4 regions of the Peribacillus sp. GL_122 genome follow, and region 2 is predicted to be linked to each of the others. Evidence: riboswitches for the same ligand, from Rfam matches in the RefSeq annotation. Region 2 holds a riboswitch; each other region holds the start of a gene.
The links. Region 2 has a riboswitch for cobalamin ahead of AC3ISB_RS11565 ((2Fe-2S) ferredoxin domain-containing protein). Riboswitches for the same ligand answer to the same signal wherever they lie in the genome.

Region 1 (4,240 bases), 2.5 Mb from region 2:
ACCTACAGCTTAGGAGGCTGTCGCTCTATCCTGCTGAGCTACTGGGACATATATATAAGTCGACGACTTATTTATTATATTTCTTATAGGCAAACTTTTCAAGCTTATAGCACATACTTATGAAAAAAATATTCATAAATGCTCAGCAGGTCACTATGCTCTCGTGTTTTCCTATTAATTCATTAAATGGAATACTTTATTATCCACTAGTTTTCTGATACTATTATACTAGAAAAAATTAGGGGAATGATAGTGAAAAGATATAGAGTTTTATGGATGGTGGCATTGCTGGGGATTTTAATTTTACCTGGATGTTCACAAGGGATTTTAGAGGGTATAGGCATAAAGACGGCTGCACCGATTGCGGAAGAAGACATTGAAGTGGTCGAAGCGGCTGAGAATGGGGCAGGGCAGGATTTGGAAGGCCAAATCGATACGGGAAACTGGGTAACGGCCGAGTCCGCTGTCCAGCTTCCAATCTTGATGTATCACAGCATTTCTGAAGGTAATGGCCTTCGGGTTCCAAGTGAGGAATTCCGAGCACAGATGGCTTGGCTTCGGGAGAATGGTTACTATACATTATCCCCTGAAGAAGCATACCTTGTTTTAACCGAGAATCGGATGCCAAGTGAGAAGTGCGTCTGGCTTACTTTTGATGATGGCTATACAGATAACTACACGGAGGCTTTTCCGATATTAAAAGAAAATGATATGAAAGCAACTGTCTTCATGATCGGTAAGTCCATTGATAAAGGTCATCACCTGACTGAAGATCAAATGTTGGAGATGAGCAGGAATGGGATTTCGCTCGAAAGCCATACCATCAACCATTTGGAGCTGAACCGCATGACTGCAGTGCAGCAAGAAGCGGAAATGGTTCAGTCGAAGGAGCTATTCGACCGTATCCTCGGCCAGGTCACGACAGTGCTTTCCTATCCGGTTGGCCGGTATAATGAAGAGAGTCTAAGGCTGTCAGAAGAAGCTGGATACAAGATGGCAGTCACTACCGAACCTGGGGGAGCTTCAAGGGACCAAGGGATGCATGCCCTGCATCGAGTTCGGATTTCACCCGGGTTATCAGTCGATGGTTTTGCGTCACTGATTGAAAATGCTTCAAAGCATTAAAGGTGGAAGGGTCATTTCGTACTTGTTCAGAAAAATCATATAATAATCGATTCTTACATGGTGTATAATGAAGGCAGTGAAAATTATATACATATGAACGATTTGGTGTCTTAATGACTTAAAAGGGAAGTTGGTGAAATGCCAACGCGGTCCCGCCACTGTATATGGGAGCTGACGGCTGTGTACCACTGTATGAGATATGGGAAGGTGCCGTTAACGATGACCATGAGCCAGGAGACCTGCCAGAATTCGTACACCTGTAACCTACGCGGATGGGAAGGTGTGTGGCAGACCCTAAGAAAGAGTCCGTAATGATATTGTTGCCATGCAAGCACCTTCCGTTTAACGGGAGGTGCTTTTTGTTTTGGGGGCATCTTCCAACCAATGCGTTTTTCTTTATTTAGGTGGGAAGAAATTAAATGAAAAGATTGTGGGGAATGAAAATGAAAAAGATTTTTGGTCTGATACTGTTAATGTTGCTTACTGCAGGCTTGATGGTTGGCTGCAGTGACGCTAAGGATGAAGGAAAAGAAAAGCAGCAAACGAATCATGCTCAACACGAAGCTTTCCCGATTACGATTAAAGATGCAACTGGGGAAAAAGTAACGATAGAACAAAAACCGAAGAAAATCGTTTCGTTGATACCAAGTAATACGGAAGTGGTCTTTGCACTTGGTTTGGGCAAAAAGGTCGTTGGTGTGTCCGACAATGATAATTACCCGGAAGAAACGAAAGAAATTGAAAAAGTTGGCGGAATGGAAATGAACACGGAGCTGATTGTCTCCATGAAGCCTGATCTTGTTCTTGCGCATGCATCAAGTGCCCATAATTCAAATGAGGGTTTACAGCAACTTAAGGATGCTGGAATAGATGTCCTCGTAGTCAATGATGCACAAAGCTTTGACCAAGTCTATAAGTCTATTGAGATGATTGGACAGGCAACGGGAGAACATGATAAGGCAGAAGAAATCGTTACGGATATGAAAACGAAACTCAAGGATATCCAGGAAAAGGCCAAATCCGTAAAGGAAGCGGATAGGAAGACCGTTTTAGTGGAAGTTTCGCCTTCACCGGAAATATACACACCTGGTAAAAATACTTTCATGAATGAGATGCTTACTATTATTTCAGCGGATAATGCTGCTGCAGAATTGGACGGATGGGCAAAAATTGATGAAGAGTCGATGATTGCTGCAAATCCGGATGTCATCATTACAACGTATGGTTACTATACGAAAGATTCAGTAAGTGAAGTGAAGGGCCGAAAAGGATGGCAAGACGTAAATGCTATTAAGAATGACCAAGTCTTTGATGTCCATTCAGACTTGGTGACCCGTTCCGGTCCACGTTTAATAGAGGGAGTAGAGGAACTTGCCAAATCAGTCTATCCGAACCAATTTGACAACTAAATGGGCGTTTGTTTATTTGATTGCGTTGTTAATTTTGTTATTCGCAATGACGATAGGCATTTCCTTTGGTTCGGTGCCAGTACCGGTTCCCGTACTTATGCAAATAATCGGCAAGGAGATTTTCCATTTGCCGATTTCTGCTGATCCGGATGTTATGCTTACGAATATCGTGATGAACATCCGCTTGCCGCGCGTATTGCTTGCGGGTTTGGTCGGGGCATCACTTGCGATTGCGGGTGCGGCTTTTCAGGGACTGCTCCGGAACCCGCTCGCTGATCCTTACACATTGGGTATTTCATCAGGAGCATCGGTCGGCGCCGTATTGACAATATTCTTGAATATTTCACTGCCGTTCATCGGTTTATATACTCTTCCGGCACTGAGCATCTTATGCTCAGTGCTCACGATGCTTTGTGTACTGACGTTTGCAAAAAAAATGGATCGATCGATGAAAGTGGAAACGATCATTTTAACGGGGATCATTTTTAGCTCGTTTTTAAGTGCCTTCATTTCATTGATGATTGCGCTGACGGGTGATGAATTAAGACAAATCATCGGCTGGCTGATGGGAAGCGTTTCAATGCGCGGATGGAATTACATTGCAATCATTTTGCCGTTTTTTATCATTGGTTCATTGATCTTGATCATGAATACAAGTGAATTGAATGCGATGACTTTCGGGGAAGACCGGGCAAAGCACTTAGGTGTGAATGTTAAGCGGCGGAAAATGTGGATCTTGATAGCCGGTTCGACATTGACAGGGGCAGCCGTTGCCGTTTCGGGGGCGATTGGCTTTGTAGGATTGGTCATTCCTCATTTTGTCCGAAAGATTTGGGGGCCTGACCATAAACATTTACTTCCGTTGTCATTGTTGATAGGAAGCGGATTCTTAATATTGGCGGATTTTGTGGCACGAACGATCATTGCCCCATCGGAACTGCCGATCGGGGTGATCACCTCACTTATCGGGGCACCTGCATTTGCGCTGATTTTATTAAAGAGACGGAGAGAAGGGTAAAAACGGATGCTTGAAGTAAGAGGGTTAACAGGTGGATATCATAACAAAGCTGTTTTGGACTCTGTCTCTTTTGATGTACATAAAGGGGAATTATTCGGGATTCTTGGTCCAAATGGCAGCGGGAAAACGACGCTTTTAAGCATGCTTAGCGGGGTGCTCGATTATAAAGGCGGAAGCGTACGGATAAGAGGTAGGGATTTGAAGGATTATTCGTCAAAGCAACTTGCACAGGTCATTGCTGTGCTCCCTCAACATTCCTCATTAGCTTTCTCTTATACAGTAAAAGAGACGGTCTCACTTGGGCGATATGCCCATCAATCAGGTTGGTTCCATAGTTGGTCCGCAGAAGATGAATCGATTGTCCAACGAGTTATGGAACAAACGGGAGTAGCTGATTTTCAGGATCTTCATTTTGAACGATTATCAGGAGGGGAGAGACAAAGGGTCTTGCTGGCACAGGCACTTGCCCAAGAGCCGGAAATCCTTTTTTTGGATGAACCTACGAACCACTTGGATCTTTCCTATCAAAAAGATCTTCTTGATCTAATGAGGAAAATGGCAAAAGAGCAGAAGTTGACCGTTATTTCAATTTTTCATGATTTGAATTTGGCAGGATTATATTGTGATCGGCTTATGTTGCTTGAGAAAGGGCAGATTCAGGTTGTTGATGTGCCGAACGAAGTGCTCC
Region 2 (4,240 bases):
GCATCAGCATCACTGCCACCTCGGCCAATTAGCAATATTGCTGTCTCAGCATGTTCAGAGGTTGTATCGAATCCCGCTTCCTCAAGACGGTCTGTCAGGATTGTCAATACATCATGGTGGACCCCGATCGTTTGGCCATATGTGAATTTCACTTCTGGATACTTTGTTTTCCCATCTTCTATTTCAGCTGGGATATGTAATTTCGAATGACCTGCATGCAACAAAATGATCGGTATGACGATAACTTCAGTAGCCCCTCGTTTTACACAATTATCAATGCCTTTGGATATATTCGGTGCCGCAAATTCCAAGAAGCACGTTTCTACAAGGAAGCGCTCATCCAATGCCGGAATCATATTTTCAATAAAATGAAGGACTTCTTCGTTTCCCGAAGCCAAGCGGCTTCCGTGTCCTACGAACAAAACTGCTTTCATTTACTTTCCCCCTCTTGATTAGTCCTCACAAGGCGCAGGCTCTATGTTTATTTTTGGAGCGATGTCCTGATAAGAAAAATTCTGTATCTTTTTCGAACGTTTGAAGTATTTAAAAAGCCGCTCATTTGGATGGGCATTTTGCTTATACTCCGCGACAATGTCCGTAATCAGTTCAACAAGCTGTTCCGGTTCAATGCCTTCCGCAACCGGCTGACCTGGATGGGCTGTTCTTCCAACCGGTTTAGCTCCAAGAAATAAGTCGAACTTCCCTTTTCGGAAGACAATCCCGATATCATCCATCACAGCACTATAACAAGCCATCCCACACCCATTAAAACCGATGTTAAGTTCCTTGGGCATTTTCATTCCGCCAAGCACCCGATGTATTTCATCCGCATAAGGAATGGATTCCGTTTTTTCACCATCACAGAAATCACAGGCTTTTAATGTCAGTACATCTCCAATCGGCGATAATAGAAAGTTTGCTGATTGCAATTTCCCCGTAATGACTTCCGGATCCGTTGTCGGAATCTTTAATACGATTTTATGATTTGGCGTGTATTCCATCGTGCCCTTTTCCCCGACAACTTCCGCAAGTGTCATCATTTGTTTGGGAGTGAATTGTTTATTCGCCACACCTGGACTAACGGCAAGTTCGAATACCGACTCCATTTTTTGCTGAACAATTGGCTCAATGGATTGCTGAACGGTTTGACCCTTGACTCTTGACAGTGCTTCCATTGCCATTTCAAAGGAAGCTGGCTTCTTTTCTGGTGCTTTTGTAAGTAATCCAACTCCCCCAGCGGATTCGATGAAGACTTCTTGCACAGAATCGGCTTCTTGATCTAATGCCCACGGTTCCGCTTCTTTTTGCAGACGCTGATGCGGCTTCAATGGTTGCTTTTCCGAATTCAAAGTATATTTCCTCTGATAGCCTCTTGGTGTGATGATTTTGTCATCATATAAAAAGGTGGATGAATTACCAATAATGACGGTGGTCAACATTCCAATATCGTGATTCAACATATCTTTCAAATTGGTTATGACAATATCCTGCCTATCGCGATAAGCACTTTTCACCAACCCGACAGGTGTATCGGGCGAACGGTAGCGAAGGAGAATGTTCTGTGTTTCAACAATTTGCCTGGTCCGCCTGCCGCTGCGCGGATTATACAGGGCAATGACAAAGTCTGCCATTGCAGCTGCTTCAACCCTTTTAGCGATCAGTTCCCAAGGAGTTAAATGATCACTGAGACTGATCGTACACGAATCGTGCATGACTGGTGCCCCAAGTAATGATGCACAAGAGTTGATTGCCGAAATGCCAGGAATGACCTCAATGCCCACTCCAGTTTCTTCTTTCCAGCCTTTTTCAATCAATACTTCATAAACCAAGCCAGCCATTCCGTAAACTCCGGCATCCCCGCTGGAAATTACCGCAACTTTCTTACCCAGCTCCGCTTGTTTCACTGCTTCCTGTGCACGTGATACCTCTTCAGTCATACCCGTACTAATAATCGTTTGATCTGTGAGCAGTCCCTGAATGAGTTCAACATAAGTTTTATAACCAATGATGTAGTCACTTTCTTGAAGGGCTTCGACAGCACGTTTGGTAATGTGTTCAAAATTCCCTGGCCCAAAGCCCACGACGAATAATTTACCGTTTGTACTCATTAAGACATCTCCTTTTTACGCTTTGTTCTTTGAAATACCCGTATGAGCAGGAAAATCTGGATTCGGTGTCATTTCCCCATCATTGAATTGGTAGATCATTTGTGGAACAAACTCCCCATCATCAATATGGCTGACAATCTGGCGACCGAAATCAGGCGTTTCCACTCGATACCAGTTTCCTTGAGGATAGGCAATCACAACGCAGGCATCCTTACATCTTCCGTTACACCGTGTCCTGGTTGTATGGATTTTCAAATCCAGTCCTTTGGAAGCAATTTCATCGCGAATCGCTTGGGTTACTTCTTCCCCGCCCTTCTTCATGCAGCTGCTTCCATTACAAATCAACAGATGTGTATTTGTACCCATTAAGTTCCAAGTAGTCATCTTCTTCCTCCTGCGTTCAGGGAAAAGGCAAAATAAAAAACCTTAACATAAGAGTCAAGGTTTAAAAAAACTATATGAATGAGGAGCCCCAGGCAAGAATGCCCAATCTCCCAAAATCGTCATAGTCCTTCTACCTTTCCCTCCGAAAAGTATCATGCAATTTTAAAAGCAGGTTTCCTGGCTTACGCTTCATTTTACTTTGTCCCTTCCCGGCAACAATGCCAGTGGCTATCGACAATTTCATCAGCGTTTACAGTAGCGGGGGCTGCATCGGATTTTCACCGATTTCCCTATTATCCCTTGCTTATTCACACAAGAGCACTTTTAAAATATAATATTTGGTTTTAATATACATTTCTAACTAACTTTATCTATCATATAACAACTTTATCAAAATTCAATAGTTTATTCCGACTGTTTAGAAAAGTTTAATAGAGTATATCCTTCCCACAGGCCTTTCCTTGCAACAAACTTAGTCAAAAAAAAAATATAGTGTAGCTGGAATTATTTCTTTATGGTACACTATACGAGAATTTTCTAAATAATTACATAAGTTTTATGGTGTTGAATTTTTCGGAATTCAGCTTAAAAGGGAAGCCGGTGAAAATCCGGAGCGGTCCCGCCACTGTAAAGGGAAGTCCTATTACTTTAACTTTAATCCACTGTCAAATTAGATGGGAAGGATGTAATGGGATGATGAACCAAAGCCAGGAGACCTGCCATGAAGCGTGAAACTGTTTCAACCTACGAGGATGGGTGTGCGGATCAGGCAGAAAGGCCCATGGTTGGTTTATGCTGCAAAATTCCTGTTCATTACGCACTTCTTTCCTTTGAGAGAAGTGCTTTTTATGTTGGGCGCGCCTTTCTTCTCAAGATTGATCAGAAAAATTAAAAGTGTTGAAAGGAGAAAGAATGAAAAGAACCAATTGGAAAATTATTTATTTTGTCATTTTACTGCTTTTTGTCCCAAAAAGGGCAATGGCCATGCATATCATGGAGGGCTTTTTACCCATTGAATGGGCTATATTCTGGTGGGCCGTTACCCTTCCATTTTTAATCTTGGGTTACCGGTCCATTAGATCCAAAGTAAGGGAAAACCCAGAAACAAAAATGATGCTTGGCCTATCGGGTGCATTTGTATTCATTTTATCGGCCCTAAAGATTCCTTCCGTTACGGGAAGTTCTTCACACCCTACCGGAGTTGGTTTGGGATCCATTTTATTCGGACCATTGGCCATGAGTGTCGTTGGCTCCATCGTTCTGTTATTTCAAGCTGTTTTACTGGCTCACGGAGGATTGACGACATTAGGGGCCAATGCATTTTCCATGGCCGTTTGCGGACCGTTCATTGCTTACTTCGTCTTCAAGGGCGCAACTAAATTGGGGTGGTCTTTTTCACTTGCCGTTTTCTTGGCAGCTGCTTTTGGAGATTTGGGAACCTATGTGGTGACTTCCGTTCAACTTGCTCTTGCTTTTCCATCCGAGGTAGGAGGATTCATGGCCTCTTTCAGTAAATTTGCAGGGATTTTTGCCCTGACCCAAATTCCCTTGGCAATCAGTGAGGGGTTATTGACAGTCGTCGTGATGAATTTCTTAAAAAAATACAATCTAGGCGAATTGAAATTGCTGCGAGTTTTATCTAAGGAGGCCCGTTAACATGAAAAAAAGTTTACTGCTGCTTTTCCTGGTCGTCATTCTTGCTACCATACCGTTAATCACACAACAAGGAACGGAATTTGGCGGTGCCG
Region 3 (4,240 bases), 1.3 Mb from region 2:
CGGATGCTTTGGCGGCATGGCAGGATGTGCGATGATCGGCCAATCCGGTATCAATATTAAATCGGGAGGAAGGGGCCGGCTCTCCACTTTTGTAGCTGGCGCTTTCCTTATGGTATTAATCGTGGTATTGAATGATGTCCTTATTAAAATCCCGATGGCTGCACTTGTCGCAGTCATGATCATGGTTTCAATCGGGACCTTTGACTGGTCTTCCCTAAAGAGGCTCGTTAAAGCTCCAAAGTCGGATGCAGCCGTGATGATCGTGACGGTCCTCATTGTCCTTTATACACATGATTTATCAAAAGGGGTATTCGCCGGAGTGCTCTTGAGCATGATTTTCTTTTCGGCTAAAATTTCTAAAGTGGCTGTAGAGAAAACGGAAGATGTCCAGGCTAAGAAAATCATTTATCATATCAGCGGGCAAATATTTTTCGCTTCTGTCCAGGACTTTGTTTCGAAGTTCGACTTCAAGGAAAAAGCCGATTCAATCGTCATCGACTTTTCCCATTCTAAAATCTGGGATGCTTCAGCAGTCGGTGCTGTTGATACGGTTGTTCTTAAATATCAGCTTCTGGGAATACCTGTCCAAGTGCAAGGACTCGATGAAGAAAGTTCGTTATTGCTTGAAAAACTCGCCACCTCAGAAAGTAAAATATCTTGAAGTTGTAAAATTTTGCTGAATAGAAACTTTTCAAACCGACAAAATAGATAACATGAATGATTTCCTTTTGAAAGGAGCGAAAAGCATGACACCCGAGCAGGATTATACGGCAGCAAATCTGTCACCGGATTTATTGAATGAACTGAAAAGCTTTGAAAGCAGACTTGGCGAGGAAGCCAACAAAGAACTGATTGTCATTGCCTATGAAAAAGAAAAGGAAGCTTTGAATTAAGAAAAAAGACTCAAAACACCCTTAATGGTGGTTGAGTCTTTTTTTTGCATGTACAGAAAAAGGATGCCCATGTTTTTAATGAGCATCCCTTCTACTGTATTATTTGCTGAATACGTCCGTTAAGACCGGCACGATTTGTTTTTTACGCGATACAACGCCTTCTAAGACGGCGATGTTATTATTTAATGAAACGTCGTATGCTTTTTCCACTGCATAAGCTGCTTTACCAAGAGCCAAGGCAACAGAATCATTAGTCAAGATATCCGTTACGACAAATAGGAATAAGTCCAATTCCTTCTCAGCAATAACCGCTTCAATCGCCGCTTCCAATTCTGCTTGCTTAGCAAGGACTTCGGTCGGATCTACAGCATTGACCTGTGCTATCTCCACTTTAGCCATTCCCATGGAGAATTCCTTTGCATCAAGAGTGATAAGCTGGGCAATCGTTTTGTCGCTCAAGTCAGCTCCAGCTTTCAACATTTCTAAGCCGTATGTTTCAGCGTCGACTCCCGCAATGGCAGCCAGTTCCATTGCTGCTGCAACGTCTTGCTCCGTGCATGTAGGAGATTTGAACAATAACGAATCGGAAATGATGGCAGACAACATAAGACCTGCGATTGCTTTAGGGACTTCAATGCCGTTTTCTTTATAAATTTTATTTAAAATGGTTGCCGTACATCCAACTGGTTCCGCACGGTAATATAGTGGATCGCTTGTTTCAAAGTTAGCGATACGGTGATGGTCGATAACTTCCAACACACGGACTTGGTCAATATCTTCAGCACTTTGCTGGCGTTCGTTATGATCGACCAGGATTACGCCTTCAGCTTCCCCTGCAACTTTTTCCACAAGGCGGGGAGCTTCGAATTTGAATTGGTCCAATGCATATTGAGTTTCACCATTTACTTCACCCAGACGAACTGGTTCAGCGTTGATACCTAACTGCTTTTTCAGGTCTGCATAAGCGATTGCTGAACAGATTGTGTCTGTATCCGGGTTTTTATGTCCAAAAACTAATACTTTTTCCAAGATTTTATCCCCTTTTTCTTAAATATTTTTCCGCGAATCCCCTCATTGCAATAAGGGAGAGCCACCTTTACTAGACAATTTATTTTAACACAAAATCGCGTAAAATCAGCGCTTGAATTACCCATTCCCCAATAAAATCTTTCATTCCTTCACACTCTGCCATCACTTTGTCAATAGATAAGGATTGGTTTTTTTCAAATATATTAGTTGAATTATCATCGTATATGGCTTACGATAATATAAGCAGAAATACTAGATATTGATTATACAAACATTAACAATAACTATATATAGAATTTTTTATAATCCAAGGTGCCAGTGATGGCTGAAAAGGGAATCCGGTGTAAACCCGGAACTGTCCCCGCAACTGTAAATGTGACGAAATGAGATACCCACTGTATAGCTCTCAATACGGGAAGGACTCAAAGTAGGGTGATCATGAGTCAGGAGACCTGCCTTGAATTTTTCACGTTTCTTATTCTTCGGGGATTGAGATGATGAAACGATAGTTTAACGGCTATTTTTTCATGGCTCTTTTATTCTATCGTTTGATCCGCTCAATTCATTGGGCGGTTTTTTTATTTTAGCGGAAGTTAACAAGGAGGATCATTAATGACTCAAACATATAACTCTACCATAAGTGAAAATGACACAGAAACGAAATCCATCCAGCTCGAGATGTTATCAAAGGAATTCGAAGGCCATCTCGATATGGAGAAGTTCAAAAAGCGTTTTACAAAATGGCTAGATCGCAAAAGTGACTCAACCGAAGAACAGGCATCAAGAAAACTGATTCAGCTCGCTCTTGAAAGTGTGGATATCGATGCTCCGGATTGGACGTTCGTTGCTGCAGCAGAACTGTTGAATACAATGTATAGGGATGCACAAGCCAATCGAGGTTATGAAGGTATGAGTTATGGCCCATTCTATGAGCTGATCACGGAACTCTCCCAGCTTTCAGAAGGTCAGCGTTATCCCATTTATAAACCAGAACTGCTATCTTCATATACGAAAGCGGAAATTGAGGAATTGGGTTCGGTGATCGACCCGGAAAAAGATAAATTATTCTCTTACATAGGCATCTACTTATTGAACGACCGCTATCTAGCCCGCCCACAAAAGGATAAGGTCTACGAACTGCCACAAGAACGTTTCATGATCATCGCGATGGAAATCATGCGATTGGAAAAAACGGAGCACCGCCTGCAACTTATAAAAGAAGCATACTGGGCCATGTCCAATCTTTATATGACCGTTGCGACTCCTACACTCTCCAATGCAGGTAAAACACATGGACAGTTAAGCTCTTGCTTTATCGACGCAATTGAAGATTCCATTGACGGAATCTACCTATCAAACTACGATGCGGCAAAAGTATCTAAATTTGGCGGCGGTGTCGGTCTTTACGTCGGTAAGGTTCGCTCGCTTGGTTCTGATATCCGGGGTTTCTCTGGAAACAGTTCCGGCACGACTCCCTGGATTCGACTATTCAACCAGACAGCGGTAAGTGTCGATCAATTGGGTCAACGTAAAGGTGCCATCGCGATTTACTTGGATGTCTGGCATAAAGATATCATGAGCTTCCTCGATTTGAAGACACAAAACGGAGATGACAGATTAAAAGCCCATGATATTTTTACAGGTGTATGTATACCCGATTTATTCATGGAAGCTGTACGCGACAGAAAAGAATGGTATCTTTTCGATCCGCATACCGTTAAGCAAACCCTTGGATTTTCACTTGAAGATCTTTATGACGAGAAGAAAGGCGAAGGAAGCTTCAGGAATCATTATGCACTTGCTGTCGAGGCCGCAGAAAATGGCAGGCTTCCAAACTATAGCTTTGAAAAAATCAATGCGATGGACATCATGAAAAGCATCATGATTTCTCAATTAGAAGAAGGCGTACCGTATATGTTCTACCGTGATGAAGTGAATCGGAAGAATCCCAATAAACATAAAGGTATGATTTATTGTTCTAACCTTTGCACGGAGATTGCCCAAAACCTAAGCCCTTCGACGATCACGGATGAATATGAAACGGAAGATGGAGATGTTGTTGTGGTTCGTAAAAGCGGCGATTTCGTTGTCTGCAACCTTTCATCCATTAACTTGCCCCGGGCAGTGGGCAGCGATGTTTTGGAAAGATTGATTCCCATTCAGATCCGCATGCTGGATAATGTCATTGATGTGAATAATCTTCCTGTCAAACAAGCATCCATCTCGAACAAACGTTACCGGGCAATTGGTTTAGGAACGTTTGGATGGCATCATTTACTTGCCACGCAGAATATTTATTGGGAATCCGATGAGGCTGT
Region 4 (4,240 bases), 1.6 Mb from region 2:
CGGGCTGTGAATATCATACACACCCAGGCCAATACCTTTTTCATATGTTTTTTCCTCGAATGCGGAAGCAAGCTCCCCATGACTACGAGATGTTTCGATGGAAATTACATCAGCATCGAGGGAGGAGATGACATCCATGAAACTGTTGAAGTCGCAATAGCACATATGCGTATGAATTTGGGTTGTATCCTCCACGCTTGATGTGGATATCAAGAATGAATTCACAGCCCAGTTTAAATACTCGTCGCGATCGTTCTTTTTCAATGGCAGACCTTCTCTAAGTGCAGGCTCATCAACCTGAATCATTTTAATTCCAGCGGATTCCAATGCAATGACTTCCTTTTCCAAAGCGAGTGCCAGCTGATAGCAAACATTCTCCCTGGAAATATCATCACGGACAAATGACCAATTTAAAATCGTAACAGGACCTGTAAGCATTCCCTTTACCGTCTTCTTCGTCAGTGATTGTGCGTACACACTTTCCCTTACTGTCATCGGTTCGATGAAATGGATGTCGCCGTAGATGACTGGTGGTTTCACGCAGCGGGACCCATAGGATTGTACCCAACCCTTTTCCAGAAAGACGAAACCGCCTAACTTATGGCCGAAGTATTCAACCATATCCGTCCGTTCGAATTCCCCGTGAACGAGAACATCCAAACCGATTTCTTCTTGGATTTCGATCCACCTGCCGATTTCTTCGTTTACGAATGTTTCATATTTCTGAGCGGTCCATTCTCCTCTTTTGAATTTCCCGCGTGCTTGTTTAACTTCAAATGTCTGCGGAAAGCTACCGATGGTAGTCGAAGGAAGGAAAGGCAATTTGAAAAATTCCTGTTGTTTTTGGTAACGCTCTTTAAATGGAATGTGACGGCCGGCGGTCCTGCTTTTAACCTTTTCGACTTTCGATTGTACAGTCCCATGATTCCGTGCATTTGAACTTGCTAACGTTTGAACCGTAAATTTATTGGCATCGACTTTTTCGGTGATTGCTTCAAAGCCTTGATTATTCCCTTTGACCAAGAGTGTGATTTCCTCAAGTTTCTCATCAGCGAAAGCAAGGGCCTGTTTCACTTCTTTTGAAAGTGCGGTTTCATTCCGAACGGTCACTGGGACATGAAGCAGGGAACAAGAGGGCTGAAGCCAGATTTGGTCTTCGGCTACCTTTTTCTTAAGAGTCTCGATTAATTGAATTTTTTTCGATAAATCAGATAGCCAAATGTTTTTTCCGTCAATCACACCTGCAGCAAGCACTTTGTCCTTTGGGAAGCCGAATGCTTCAAGATTACTTAGATTCCTCCCTTTATCATGTACAAAATCAAGACCGATTCCTTGGACTTTTAATTCGATGACTTCTTGGTAGTGTTCCACGGCATCAAAGTATGTTTGTAGCATGATGTTCAGGTTTGGTGCTGCTTCATTCAGCTTTTCATATAGGTAAGTAACAGTTTGCATATCATCCTTGGAAATGGATGAAACAAGAGAAGGTTCGTCCATTTGTACCCACTTCACGCCTTCTTGCTCCAACTCCCGCAGGATTTGCGTGTATAGGGGAAGCAAGCTCAGGATGATACTAGGGATCTCTTGTTTATTGAAGCCTTTGGAAAGGGAGATGAAGGTATAAGGTCCAATCAACACGGGCTTCGTTTCAATCCCTAGCTTTTCCTTGGCTTCCCGATATGCTGCAAGTGGTTTATTTTCTGTTAAAGTCAGCTGTGGCAGTTTTAATTCAGGGACAATATAGTGATAGTTCGTATTGAACCATTTCGTCATTTCGGAAGCGACTTGATCATTGTTTCCGCGAGCCATTGAATAATATACGGAAAGGGGAACCCTACCGCCTTCATAGGCTGAATAACGTTCAGGTACAAGACCGAACATGACGGACATATCGAGCATTTGATCATAGAAAGTGAAGTCGTTGACAGGAATGATATCAATGCCCCGTTGCTTTTGTTTTTGTATGTTGCCTAAACGGATTGCCTTTAGTTGTGCCGTAAATTCCGCTTCATCGATTTTACCTGACCAGTAAGCTTCCAATGTACGTTTCCATTCACGATCTTCCCCGATTCGTGGGTAACCCAAACTACTGCTTTTCAAAATTCCCATCCTCCTACATTCATTTTATTGAACAATAAAAAAAGCATCCCCAACCGTCAAAAGAGAAAGTTAGAAATGCTTAAAATAAGAGGCATGCAGAATGCCCCTTACAATTATAAGGTCCCTAACACCTCCCTATCTCCCGTAGGTTAAAACAGTGTTGTCGAAATAGGCAGGTCTCCTGACTTAGGGATTATCATTAGCGGCGGCCTTCCCGATCTTTTGATCAGTGGCATATTGGATGGCGCTAACACTCCCATTACAGTGGCGGGACCGTGCCGGAATTACACCGGACTTCCCTTTTAATCCTAATTTAAAATTAGGAACCTATTTCCACATATGAAATTTTACAAAACCTGCCTTTATAAACTGTTTGCAGGCCGAAGATTTTTAAAATAAAAACTATTATAAAAATTTAGACAATCTTAACATATCCGACCAAAAGGGTCAACATGGAAAAAAAGATTCGGGAAAAGAATCAGTTTATTGAGTGTGTGGTTGATAAGTATGAGGTCTGTACCTAAAAAAGAATATATTGTTTGGACAGGGAGTATGTATAGAGAGAGTGGCGTTTTGAAATGGGGCGTGGGGGATGACTTTCTACATCTTGATTGCAGGAATCATTTTTTGCATGGTGATGAGCATTCGTACGTTATTTCTTGTTGAGTCGGGAGGAAAGAAGTTTTCTCTGGAGGATATGCTGTGGCTTGGCAATTTATATGCGACGATATTGGTTGGATTTGCACTGATTTATTTATTATACGAGCTTCAGAATCATTCGGTGATTCTTGATATGGGCAATCGGTTGGATGGCACTTTCTATGAACAGTTGAAGACTTCCTTTTACTTCAGTGCGATGACGATGTTTTCTGTAGGGTATGGAGATATAGCCCCGATTGGCATGGGCAGGATGATAGCTACCATTCAGGCTTTCATCGGGTATACACTGCCGGCAGCGTTCGTAATTCGGACAGTTATCGATTTGGAGCAGAAAGATAGGAAGGGTAAATGAAAGTTGTGTTTCTTTCGATTATTGGGTACTCTTACCATAATGAAAGAAATGGAGGGTTCAATATGACTGTTAAAATTGGAGAAAAAGCACCTGATTTCAAACTCCCTGCAAACAATGGTGAAATGGTTTCCCTATCGGATTTAAAGGGGAAAAACATTGTTTTATATTTTTATCCAAAAGACATGACGCCAGGTTGCACGACGGAGGCCTGTGATTTCCGGGACCATAATGAGCAATTCGAGGAATTGAACGCGGTCATCATTGGTATTAGCCCAGATCCAGCGGCACGTCATGAAAAATTCATCGAAAAACATGGATTGCCTTTTCTGCTGCTGGCTGACGAGAATCATGAAGCGGCCGAATCATTTGATGTGTGGCAATTGAAAAAGAACTTCGGCAAGGAGTATATGGGCATTGAACGTTCAACTTTCCTGATAGATAAGGCTGGTAAGGTAGTCAAAGAATGGCGTAAAGTAAAAGTCAAAGGCCACGTCGAAGAAGCGCTTGAAACTCTTCGCGACCTCGAAAAATAAGGGACAGGCAGATGAAGGATGAGCGAATAACGAAGCTTGCAGCCAGGCTGATTCATCATTCGATACAAATACAGCCAAAAGAGAGAATCCTCATACGGGGGCATATCAACACGAAACCGTTATTGAAAGAGCTGATTGATGAAATATACAGAGTGGGTGCTTATCCATATGTAGAACTCGAAGACGATGAGATAAGCCGCCACCTGTTACAAGGGAATGTGAAGGAACAACTTGACACATCTTCGCAATGGGCTCTGAAGAAATATACGGATATCGATGCAGTCATTATCATCACAGGGGAAGAAAACGATGTGGAAATGACTGATGTTCCCATCGAGAGGCACCGTCTTCAAGGGGAGGCTATGAATTCCCCCACTCTTTTCTATGTAAACAACCGACGTTGGGTCTTACTTAATTATCCCACCAACGCATCAGCGCAAAAAGCCGGCATGACCTTCAACAGGTACCAAGACTTTCTGTTGAACGTATGCACCATGGATTACGGGAAAATGGAGGCGGCCTTGAAACCGTTAAAACAATTGATGGAACGGACTGACAAAGTCAGGATCGTTTCACCAGGGACAGATTTGACCTT

Region 1: another riboswitch for cobalamin. It lies ahead of AC3ISB_RS27485 (ABC transporter substrate-binding protein); the one in region 2 lies ahead of AC3ISB_RS11565 ((2Fe-2S) ferredoxin domain-containing protein).
Region 3: another riboswitch for cobalamin. It lies ahead of AC3ISB_RS05430 (ribonucleoside-diphosphate reductase subunit alpha); the one in region 2 lies ahead of AC3ISB_RS11565 ((2Fe-2S) ferredoxin domain-containing protein).
Region 4: another riboswitch for cobalamin. It lies ahead of metE (5-methyltetrahydropteroyltriglutamate--homocysteine S-methyltransferase); the one in region 2 lies ahead of AC3ISB_RS11565 ((2Fe-2S) ferredoxin domain-containing protein).

Annotation. Positions count from the first base shown of each region.
Region 1 is NZ_CM174415.1:5,630,861-5,635,100, reverse strand. Features, by position in the region: tRNA gene AC3ISB_RS27495 (tRNA-Arg) at 1-48, opposite strand, end outside; gene AC3ISB_RS27490 (polysaccharide deacetylase family protein) at 277-1,125, shown strand; cobalamin riboswitch at 1,212-1,386, shown strand; gene AC3ISB_RS27485 (ABC transporter substrate-binding protein) at 1,569-2,534, shown strand; gene AC3ISB_RS27480 (FecCD family ABC transporter permease) at 2,497-3,552, shown strand; gene AC3ISB_RS27475 (heme ABC transporter ATP-binding protein) at 3,559-4,240, shown strand, end outside.
Region 2 is NZ_CM174415.1:2,396,855-2,401,094, reverse strand. Features, by position in the region: gene AC3ISB_RS11575 (sirohydrochlorin chelatase) at 1-434, opposite strand, end outside; gene cobJ (precorrin-3B C(17)-methyltransferase) at 453-2,108, opposite strand; gene AC3ISB_RS11565 ((2Fe-2S) ferredoxin domain-containing protein) at 2,124-2,492, opposite strand; cobalamin riboswitch at 2,643-2,833, opposite strand; cobalamin riboswitch at 3,035-3,230, shown strand; gene AC3ISB_RS11560 (hypothetical protein) at 3,214-3,384, shown strand; gene AC3ISB_RS11555 (energy-coupling factor ABC transporter permease) at 3,405-4,148, shown strand; gene AC3ISB_RS11550 (energy-coupling factor ABC transporter substrate-binding protein) at 4,150-4,240, shown strand, end outside.
Region 3 is NZ_CM174415.1:1,126,523-1,130,762, reverse strand. Features, by position in the region: gene AC3ISB_RS05445 (SulP family inorganic anion transporter) at 1-661, shown strand, start outside; gene AC3ISB_RS05440 (hypothetical protein) at 747-893, shown strand; gene AC3ISB_RS05435 (manganese-dependent inorganic pyrophosphatase) at 993-1,922, opposite strand; cobalamin riboswitch at 2,216-2,396, shown strand; gene AC3ISB_RS05430 (ribonucleoside-diphosphate reductase subunit alpha) at 2,535-4,240, shown strand, end outside.
Region 4 is NZ_CM174415.1:774,427-778,666, forward strand. Features, by position in the region: gene metE (5-methyltetrahydropteroyltriglutamate--homocysteine S-methyltransferase) at 1-2,109, opposite strand, end outside; cobalamin riboswitch at 2,255-2,446, opposite strand; gene AC3ISB_RS03695 (potassium channel family protein) at 2,693-3,112, shown strand; gene bcp (thioredoxin-dependent thiol peroxidase) at 3,175-3,645, shown strand; gene AC3ISB_RS03705 (aminopeptidase) at 3,657-4,240, shown strand, end outside.